Regions from separate parts of the Streptomyces sp. NPDC048331 genome, predicted to be linked through region 1. Evidence: riboswitches for the same ligand, from Rfam matches in the RefSeq annotation. Region 1 holds a riboswitch; each other region holds the start of a gene.

Region 1 (3,364 bases):
CGTAGACGGCGCCCGTGGTCAGCGTGTCCAGGTACCCCTCCCAGACGTCGCTGCCCGCCACCGTCGGGTACGTCTCCAGGATCTTCCGGCCGATCAGCTGTCTGCCGTGCCGACCGGCCACGTCGAGGGCCTCGGGCGCCGCCGCGTCGATCCGGTAGTCCTCCACCTGTCCCGTGGGCGAACGCAGCGGCGTCAGCAGCACCGCCGGCCCCGGCAGGGCGTCGAAGATCGCTTGGACGTCCTCGACGTCCTGCTGGAGGGGGTCGGGCCGGTCGGAGTCCCGGTCTTCCCGCAAGGGGCCGGTGCACAGGCCGACCGCCCGCCGGAGGAGGGTCCGGGTGCGCGCGTCGAAGGGGCCCGGCCGGGTACGGAAGAATCCGACGACGGCCGTCACCGGCCGACTCCCGGGTACGGGGAGCCACGCGCGGGAAGGCCACCGCTCGGGCGGCTCACCGATCAGCAGGTACCGGACGGCGTCCCGCGCCAGGTCTTCGAGCCACACCGCCTCCTCGGCCTCGATGGCCTCCAGTGCCGCGACACCGCTGAGCGGGGGGGATGTGGCTCCATTGCTCGGCCGTGGCGTCGTCCACGCCCGCGTGCCCGGTCAGCTCCAGGCTTCCGGCCGGGGCAACGGTGTAGATCATCACCGCGGCCACGTCCTCCGTTTCGCCGAGCACGTATCGCAGCAGGCCCGCGATCTCGGAGGGGGCACGTACGTCGGCGGCCGTCAGGCTTTCGGCCAAGCGGGCAAGGAGCGCCCGATGGCCGGCTCGGGGGCCGACCCCACCGGAGAGGACGTAGCGACCGGTGTCGAAGGGGGTGTGCTCCACTACGGGCACGGCTGCACGAGCGGCCCGCTCGGCGGCCTTCGGCGGCGTCCCCGCCCAACCGGCACCGACCTGGCCCTGGGTGATCCAGCATTCCTCCAGCAGGGTCCGGCGGTGTCGCGCGGCACTGTCGAGCAGCTCCTGATACGCGGCGTCCGGCGGTAGGCCCGTCCGGGCCATCACCATGCCCTTGGCACGCTCGAGGACGGCTGTCATCGACGCCTGTGCCTCCAGGTCCACGACCTCGGCACGGAGCCTGGCGACCACGTTGGCCAACGCCAGCATCTCGGGGCTCGCGCCGCCGCCTGTGGGTAGCACGGAATCGCCCTCCATAGGTCGAGCATGCCACGCCCCACGGCCGTTGTAACCGGCCCGACCGCGCGGCGCCCTGGGCGGTCTGGGCCGGGCCCGCACGGGGAAGTGTGGGTTGGTGGAGGAGATGGACCGTCGTGGTTCCGTCGCTCGAGGCTCCGCCGTCGTTCGCGGACGGTCAGCGGCATGTGTGTGCCCGACGAGCGGGGCAGCTCCCTCCGACATCAGCCGTACGCGGTGTCCGGGTCGACATCCAGCAGGCTCGCGGCCTGACTCGACGTGCACGTCCGCCTCCCCGGCTACCTCCCGCCGGATATCTCATTCCACTGTCCGAATACTGGAATCCACTCGTCGCTGCGCGATCCGGGCCCCTAGGGTGGCCGGTGCAGCTGGTTCGCCCCGTCCGCCAGGCGGGATGCGTCGTAAGAGGGAACCCGGTGGGAATCCGGGACTGCCCCGCAGCGGTGAGCGGGAACGACCGCCGTCATACGCACTGGGACCGGCCAACGGTCCTGGGAAGCGACGGCCAGTAGGTGCCCGCCGGGAGACCGGCAGGCGTGCCCGCGAGTCCGAAGACCTGCCCGTTGCCCGCACGCGGACGTATTCCGCATGCGGATGTCCCGGTGACCTCGTGGGCGGGTCGGCGTACACAGCGAGCGGCACGTGCGGTGTTCTCTCCCGCGGCGTGGTCCGCACGTTCTGTCGTCCCTTCGCGTCCGCGTCCCGTCGTCCGGGATGTTCTGGACACATCTCGCGAAGGAGAGTTCCGTGACAGCGAAGTCCGCAGCCGCGGCAGCACGAGCCACCGTGTACGGCTACCCCCGCCAGGGACAGAACCGCGAACTGAAGAAGGCGATCGAGGGCTACTGGAAGGGCCGCGTCACCGCCGACGCCCTCCGCCGGACCGCCGCCGACCTGCGTCGTGCGAACTGGCAGCAGCTGGCCGACGCCGGCATCACCGAGGTGCCCACCGGCGACTTCTCGTACTACGACCACGTCCTGGACACCAGTGTGATGGTCGGCGCTGTCCCCGATCGGCACCAGGAGGCCATCGCCGCGGACGCCCTCGACGGCTACTTCGCGATGGCGCGGGGCACCCAGGACGTGGCCCCCCTGGAGATGACCAAGTGGTTCGACACCAACTACCACTACCTGGTACCCGAACTCGGCCCCGACACCGTCTTCACCGCCGACTCCGGCAAGCAGGTCGCCGAGCTGAAGGAGGCCCTCGCGCTCGGCCGGTCGGCTCGCCCGGTCCTCGTCGGCCCTGTCACCTACCTGCTGCTCGCCAAGCCCGCCCCCGGCGTCGCCGCCGACTTCCAGCCGATCACCCTGCTCGACCGGCTGCTGCCCGTCTACGCACAGGTCCTTGCCGACCTGCGCGCCGCCGGCGCCGAGTGGGTGCAGCTCGACGAGCCCGCCCTGGTCCAGGACCGCACCCCGGCCGACCTGAACGCCGCCGCCCGCGCCTACCGTGACCTGGGCGCCCTCACCGACCGGCCCAAGCTGCTGGTCGCCTCCTACTTCGGCCGGCTCGACGACGCCCTCCAGGTCCTCGCCGCCGCCCCGGTGGAGGGCCTTGCCCTCGATTTCACCGACTCCGCCGCCTCGAACCTCGATGCCCTCGCCGCGGTCGGCGGGCTGCCGGGTAAGCGCCTGGTCGCGGGTGTCGTCAACGGTCGCAACATCTGGATCAACGATTACCAGAAGTCGCTGACCACCCTCGGCACCCTCCTCGGCCTTGCCGACCGGGTGGACGTCGCCGCGTCCTGCTCCCTGCTGCACGTGCCGCTGGACGCCAACGCCGAACGGGACATCGACCCGCAGATCCGGCGGTGGCTCGCCTTCGCCCGACAGAAGACCACCGAGATCAGCACCCTCGCCCGCGGTCTCGCCCAAGGCACCGACGTGATCGCCGCAGAGCTGGCCGCCAACCGCGCCGACCTGGCCTCGCGCGCCCATTCCGCCATCACCCACGACCCTGCCGTCCGGGCCCGCACCGCTGCCGTCACCGACGCGGACGGCCGCCGCTCCCAGCCCTACGCGCAGCGCACTGCCGCGCAGCGCGCCCACCTGGGACTGCCCGTACTACCCACCACCACCATCGGCTCGTTCCCGCAGACCGACGAGCTGCGCGTGGCCCGCGCCGACCTTCGGGCCGGCCGCATCGACGCGGCCGGGTACGAGGAGCGGATCGAGAACGAGATCCGCGAGGTGATCTCGTT
Region 2 (3,364 bases), on a different contig from region 1:
CAGCCGGACCAGTGCACGGGCAGCGGACCGCGCGCCCGGTCGGCGACGGCCCGTGCGTCGGCGCGTACGTCGGCGAGGGATTTCACGCAACCGGGCCGGCCGGTACAGGCGGTGACGGTCTCCCAGGGGCTGTCGGAGGTGAGGACCAATCCGGCGTCCTCGATGCGGGCGGGCCCGGGCCCGCCCACCGCCGGCAGGACGACGCCGCGCCACGGGGTGACGCGCAGCCGGCCGCTCCCCTCCTCGTCCGCGACCCGCACCAGGACCCGCCACTGCGCGGTGTCGAGCCGGCCGAGCGGGGGCAGCACGCACAGGGTGACGCGGCCGTCCCGCCCGGCCGACCGCCCCGGCCGGGGCGGGGGCGCGTACGGCCACGCGACGGCGCGTACGGCCACGCCGGCGATTCCGGCGGCATCGAGCCGCCGACCGAACTCGTCTTCCTCCAGCGCGTGTTCGGCGGGCAGTTCGGCCACCCGCCAGGCCTGGGTACCGGCTTCGGCGGCGGCGTCGAGGAAGTACCGGGCGGCCAGCAGCGCCGCCCGGGGGGCGTCCTGCCCGGCGAGTTCCACGGCGTCGGCGGCCCGGCCGAGCCGGACCAGCGCCCGGCCCTCGGGGCGGCCGAGCACGGTCACGTCGGGGCCGAGCGCGGCCACGTCGCCGCGGCCGTCGTCGAAGGCGAAGAGGAACCGCCCGGACAGCGCGGCCGCCCAAGGGCTCGCGCACAGCAACCGGTCGAACTCCACGGCCCAGACGGACGCGTCGGGGCGGTCCGACCCGTCCGATCCGTCCAGGCCGGACAGGGGCGTGGTCACGATGTTCCGCACCCGCTCATGGCTCGGCGCGGGCAGCAGCCCGGCCCCGTCCAGCAGCTCGGCGAGCCCGGCGCCGCACCCGTCGGCCAGTCCGCGCAGTTGCACGTTGCCGCGCGAGGTCAGCTCCAGGTGTCCGTCCCCGAAACGGTCGGCGGCGAGCGCCAACGCCTCGGCCTGCGGAACGGTGAGCAGCCCGCCGGGCACCCGGACCCGCGCCAGGAACCCGTCGTCCGCCGCGTGCAGCCGCAGCGCACCGGGGCAGGCGTCACCGCGCTCCCGTATGACGGGTTCGTCGCGCGACGATGCGGCGGAAGGGGGCTGGGGCATGGCCGCGAGCATACCCACGATCGGGTCCCCGCGACCTGTGTCCGTCACCACCCCGACCAGCCACATTCGCCCCCACCGCCGGCCAGACCCCACCCGCACTCCCACCCCCACCGGCATCCGAGCCGCACGCCGAGCCCCGCCGGCGTCCGAGCCGCACTCCCACCCCCACCATCGTCCGAGCCGCACTCCCAGCCCCGCCGGCGTTTGAGGCGCGGGGTCCGGGGCAGAGCACCGCCGATCCAGCCCCGCCGGCGTTTGAGGCGCGGGGTCCGGGGCAGAGCCCCGGCAACGGCGCCGCACCCGCACACCGCCACACCGCCCACCCGGGCGGGAGCCACACCGCCACACCGTCCACCCCGGCGGGAGCCACACCCGCACCGCCCCTAAGATGACCTTCCGGCGGACCACACGGCCCGCCGTCGCCGAGGACGGCGACATGGGAGGAAGCCCGGTGAGATTCCGGCGCGGTCCCGCCACTGTGAACCCCGCGGAGCGATCCGGCGACCGGGGTGAGTCAGGAACTCCCGCTGTCCTCACACTGCCCGGGGCGCGGAAACCCCGAGGAAGGCCTGCCGCCGCATGATCCTGCTGCTGTCGACGTCCGACACCGATCTGCTCAGCGCCCGCGCGGCGAACACGGCGGACGGCCCCGTCCCGTACCGGTTCGCGAACCCCTCCCGTCTTCCCCTCGACGACCTCCCCGGCCTCCTCGACGGGGTCGACCTGGTCGTCGTACGCCTCCTCGGCGGCCTCCGCGCCTGGCAGGACGGCCTGGACCTGCTCCTGGCCCCCGGCCAGACCCGCCCGGTCGTGGTCCTGACCGGCGAGCAGGCTCCGGACGCCCAGCTCATGGAGGCCTCCACGGTCCCCATCGGTATCGCCGCCGAGGCCCACGGCTACCTCGCCCACGGCGGTCCGGCGAACCTGGAGCAGCTGGCCCGGTTCCTCTCCGACACCGTCCTCCTCACCGGCCACGGCTTCGAGCCGCCCGCCGCCTCCCCCACCTGGGGCCCGCTGGAGCGCACTCCGCGGCGCACCGAGGGCCCGCGGATCGCGGTGCTCTACTACCGCGCCCACCAGATGAGCGGGAACACCTCCTTCGTGCACGCCCTGTGCGACGCGATCGAGGCCCACGACGCCCGGGCGCTGCCCCTGTACGTGTCGTCCCTGCGCACCCCCGAGCCCGAGTTGATCGCCGCGCTGGAGTCGGCCGACGCGGTCGTCACCACCGTCCTCGCGGCCGGCGGCACCAAGCCCGCCACCGCCTCGGCGGGCGGCGACGACGAGTCCTGGGACGCGGGCGCGCTCGCCGGTCTCGGCGTGCCGATCCTGCAGGCCCTGTGCCTGACCGGCTCGCGTGCCGCCTGGGAGGAGAACGACGAGGGTCTCTCTCCGTTGGACGCCGCCACGCAGGTCGCGGTGCCCGAGTTCGACGGCCGTCTGATCACCGTCCCGTTCTCCTTCAAGGAGATCGACGACGACGGCCTGCCCGCCTACGTGGCCGACCCCGAGCGGGCCGCCCGCGTCGCGGGGATCGCCGTACGCCACGCCCGCCTGCGGCACATCGACCGCCGCGACAAGAAGGTCGCGCTGGTCCTGTCCGCGTACCCGACCAAGCACTCGCGCATCGGCAACGCGGTCGGCCTCGACACCCCGGCCAGCGCCGTGGAACTGCTGCGCACCCTCATCGCCGGCGGCTACGACTTCGGTCCGATCGAGGACATCCCGGGTCTGGTCTCGGGCGACGGTGACGAGCTGATCCGCGCCCTGATCGAGGCCGGCGGCCACGACCAGGACTGGCTGACCGAGGAGCAGTTGGCCCGCAACCCGGTCCGTATCCCGGCGGCCGACTACAAGCGGTGGTTCGCGGAGCTCCCGGCCGAGCTGCGGGACAGCGTGACCGAGCACTGGGGCGAGGCTCCGGGCAACATGTTCGTGGACCGCTCGGCGAACCCGGAGGGTGACATCGTCCTCGCGGCCCTGCGCCGCGGGAACCTCCTCATCCTCATCCAGCCGCCGCGCGGCTTCGGCGAGAACCCGATCGCGATCTACCACGACCCGGACCTGCCGCCGTCGCACCACTACCTGGCCGCGTACCGCTGGATCCAGGCCCGTGCCGAGGACGGCGGCTTCGGCGCCGACGCGATGATCCACCTGGGCAAGCACGGCAACCTGGAGTGGCTGCCGGGCAAGAACGCCGGTCTGTCCGCGGCCTGCGCCCCGGA
Region 3 (3,364 bases), on a different contig from region 1:
AGACGTCCTGGAGGCCCATCGCGCCCAGACCCACCGGACGCCAGCGGGCGTTGGAGCGGCCGGCCTGCTCGGTCGGGTAGAAGTTGATGTCCACCACGCGGTCGAGGAAGGTCACGGCGGTGCGGACGGTCTCGTCGATCCGCTCCCAGTCGATCTCGCCGTCCACGACGAAGGCGCCCAGGTTGACCGAGCCGAGGTTGCAGACGGCCGTCTCGCCGTCGTTCGTGACCTCGATGATCTCGGTGCAGAGGTTCGAGGAGTGCACGACCGTGCCCGGCTCGGCGGTCTGGTTCGCCGTGCGGTTGGAGGCGTCCTTGAAGGTCATCCAGCCCTGGCCGGTCTGCGCGAGGGTACGCATCATCCGGCCGTACAGGTCGCGGGCGGGCATGGTCTTGCGGGCCAGGCCGTCCGCCTCGGCCTTGCGGTAGGCGGCGTCGAAGTCGTCGCCCCACAGGTCGACCAGCTCGGGCACGTCGGCCGGGGAGAACAGCGACCAGTCGGCGTCGGCGTTCACACGGCGCATGAACTCGTCCGGCACCCAGTGGGCCAGGTTCAGGTTGTGCGTACGGCGCTGGTCCTCACCGGTGTTGTCGCGGAGCTCCAGGAACTCCTCGATGTCCGCGTGCCAGGTCTCCAGGTAGACGGCGGCGGCGCCCTTGCGGCGGCCACCCTGGTTCACGGCGGCGACGGAGGCGTCGAGGGTCTTCAGGAACGGCACGATGCCGTTGGAGTGGCCGTTGGTGCCGCGGATCAGGGAACCGCGGGCACGGATACGGGAGTACGAGAGGCCGATGCCACCGGCGTGCTTGGAGAGCCGGGCCACCTGGTGGTAGCGGTCGTAGATCGAGTCGAGCTCGTCCAGCGGGGAGTCCAGCAGGTAGCAGGAGGACATCTGCGGGTGCCGGGTGCCGGAGTTGAAGAGCGTCGGGGAGGACGGCAGGTAGTCCAGACGGCTCATCAGCCGGTACAGCGAGGCCACTTCCTCGACGGCCTGGACGCTCTCGTCGGCGGCCAGACCGCAGGCCACGCGCAGCATGAAGTACTGCGGGGTCTCGATGACCTGACGGGTGATCGGGTGGCGCAGCAGGTAGCGGCTGTGCAGGGTGCGCAGGCCGAAGAAGCCGAAGCGGTCGTCGGCGCCCTCGGCGAGGGTCAGTTCGACGAGCGAGTCGAGCCGGCTCGCGTGCGTACGGACGAACTCGGCGGTGCGGTCGGCGATGAGGCCCTCGCGGTGGCCGACCTCGACGGAGGCCGAGAAGGAGGTGGAGCCCTGGCTCGCGGCCTCGTCGCGGACGGCCAGCGTCAGCAGGCGGGCGGCCAGCCGGGAGTAGGCCGGGTCCTCGGAGATCAGGCCGGCGGCGGCCTCGGTGGCCAGCCCGCGCAGTTCGGCGTCGTCGGCGGCGGCGCTACGGCCGCGCAGCGCGGAGGCCGCGACCCGGCCGGGGTCGGTGTCGGGGAGGTCCGCCGTCAGTTCGGTGAGGGTACGCAGCAGCGTGGCCCCCGGGCCCTCGGTGTTGTCGCCAGAAGTGGACTCGGCGCGCGGTGCGGAAGGCGCGATGGTCACGGCGGGAGCTCTCCCTCGCTCGGCCCGGTCATCGGCGGGGCGGGGCGCGAGCGGGCGCATGCGGGCGCGACGAGAACGCTTACCCCGCATGGCGTCCACCGGCCCAACCGCGAGGCCCGGACGAATCGGCACCCGGTTCGGTCGAGCCGGGCGCGCTGTCGGCAGGTCATCGGACTTGGCGTCCGGTAGCCGGACACTTCATACCGTTGCGGGACAGTTCCGGATTCGCACCGGATTCCCCTGCGGCGACAGCAGGCATGAGCATACATGTGGGGGCGGCCCTCTGCGGTAACCCCCACATGTAGTGTCGGCGCGGCTACAGCTTGAGCCGGTAAGTGAGGAGTGTCAGGCCTTCGATCGGCGCCCAGTCCCGCTCCGGAGTGCGTACGAAACCCAGTCGCGCGTAGATCCGATGGGCCTCGGCCATGCCGCCCTGGGTGGAGAGGACCAGGCCGGTCACGCCCTCCAGAGCCCTCGCCCGCTCGACGCAGGCACGCACCAGAGCCTCGCCCGCGCCCTGGCCGCGCGCCGCGCGGGCCACCGCGAGCATCCGGAACTCGGCCTCGTCCGGGGCCGCGATGTCGGCGAGCGCACTGCCCGGGGCGGCGAAGGTCACACCGCCCAGCAGCCGTTCGTCCCGTACGGCGACGAGCACCTCGCCCTGGACGGCCCGGCCGGCCACGTCGCGCAGCACGTTCAGGTAGCCGTCGTCCTCGTTGAAGTCCAGATGCCCGTCGGCGAGGTAGGCCCCCGCCGTGATCTCACCCAGCTCCGCGTACTCGGCGGGCAGCGCCGTTCTGATCACCATGTCCATGCGGTCGAGTGTGCAGGACGGGTGTCGGGGTGCGGCGCTATCGTCGAGGACAGCACCGTCGAGGAAGGTGAGCGAGGCATGACCGTGATGGCCGACCGCCCCCACATGCTGACCGAGGAGTTCGAGACCCTCGCGCGTATAGGCGCCAGAGAGGTCGAAGGGCTGCGGTTGGAATTCATCGACGGGGTCATCAGGAGCAAGGCAGTGCCGGACGGGGATCACGGGCGGATCATTGTGTGGCTGAGCCGGATCTGCATGCAGCATCACCCGGACCTATGGCTGCATGCCGGGCAGGGGATCAAGGTGGAGCAGTACCGGGAGGGCCGTGCCATCCCGGACGGCGTCCTGGCGCATGAGGACGCCTTCGTCGGCCAGGGCGACTGGGCGAATCCCGGGCCCGTCCTGATGGCTGTCGAGGTGACCTCGTGGGACTCCGACACCGAGCGGCGCGACCGGATCGAGAAGCCACGCGCGTACGCGTCGACGGGTATCCCTGTCTATCTGCTCGTCGACCGGCTCGAATGCCAGGTCCTCGTCCACAGCGACCCGGACGGCCACCGTTACGAGACCGTCCGCACCGTTCCCTTCGGCAAGGAGGTCCGCCTCCCCGATCCCGTCGGCATCACCCTCCCGACCGAGCCCCTCAAGGACTGGGTGCGCTGAGGAACGCCGAAGGGGCCCCACCGCGTCGTGCGGTGGGGCCCCTTCGCGAGGTTCAGCAGCAGCGGAAGCCCTCGCGGGGATCCGCCTCGCGGGCGTCCGTACGGGCGCGTTCGAAGGCGCGGCGGGTGAGGACCTCCGCGTGCGGGTCGTGGGAGCGGGCGTGGGCCACGTACCGGTCGTACGCGGCCTCCCCGGAGAACTCCCGTACGTAGAACCGAGCCCTGGCCAGCACGCTCCGTACGGTGCTCACGCCACCGGCTCCTTGACGTGTCCGCCGGTCGCGTCCGGCCCCGCCGCCGCGAGCTCCGCACGCTCCTCGGCGG

The links. Region 1 has a riboswitch for cobalamin ahead of metE (5-methyltetrahydropteroyltriglutamate--homocysteine S-methyltransferase). Riboswitches for the same ligand answer to the same signal wherever they lie in the genome.
Region 2: another riboswitch for cobalamin. It lies ahead of cobN (cobaltochelatase subunit CobN); the one in region 1 lies ahead of metE (5-methyltetrahydropteroyltriglutamate--homocysteine S-methyltransferase).
Region 3: another riboswitch for cobalamin. It lies ahead of ACGFYY_RS01745 (ribonucleoside-diphosphate reductase subunit alpha); the one in region 1 lies ahead of metE (5-methyltetrahydropteroyltriglutamate--homocysteine S-methyltransferase).

The regions. Positions count from the first base shown of each region.
Region 1 is NZ_JBICYT010000002.1:221,598-224,961, forward strand. It holds gene ACGFYY_RS04520 (PP2C family protein-serine/threonine phosphatase) at 1-502, opposite strand, end outside; gene ACGFYY_RS04525 (ANTAR domain-containing protein) at 450-1,160, opposite strand; cobalamin riboswitch at 1,563-1,718, shown strand; gene metE (5-methyltetrahydropteroyltriglutamate--homocysteine S-methyltransferase) at 1,908-3,364, shown strand, end outside.
Region 2 is NZ_JBICYT010000018.1:43,148-46,511, reverse strand. It holds gene ACGFYY_RS24540 (cobalamin biosynthesis protein CobG) at 1-1,139, opposite strand, end outside; cobalamin riboswitch at 1,522-1,684, shown strand; gene cobN (cobaltochelatase subunit CobN) at 1,719-3,364, shown strand, end outside.
Region 3 is NZ_JBICYT010000001.1:380,662-384,025, reverse strand. It holds gene ACGFYY_RS01745 (ribonucleoside-diphosphate reductase subunit alpha) at 1-1,564, opposite strand, end outside; cobalamin riboswitch at 1,707-1,836, opposite strand; gene ACGFYY_RS01740 (GNAT family N-acetyltransferase) at 1,881-2,378, opposite strand; gene ACGFYY_RS01735 (Uma2 family endonuclease) at 2,457-3,041, shown strand; gene ACGFYY_RS01730 (CstA-like transporter-associated (seleno)protein) at 3,094-3,291, opposite strand; gene ACGFYY_RS01725 (carbon starvation CstA family protein) at 3,288-3,364, opposite strand, start outside.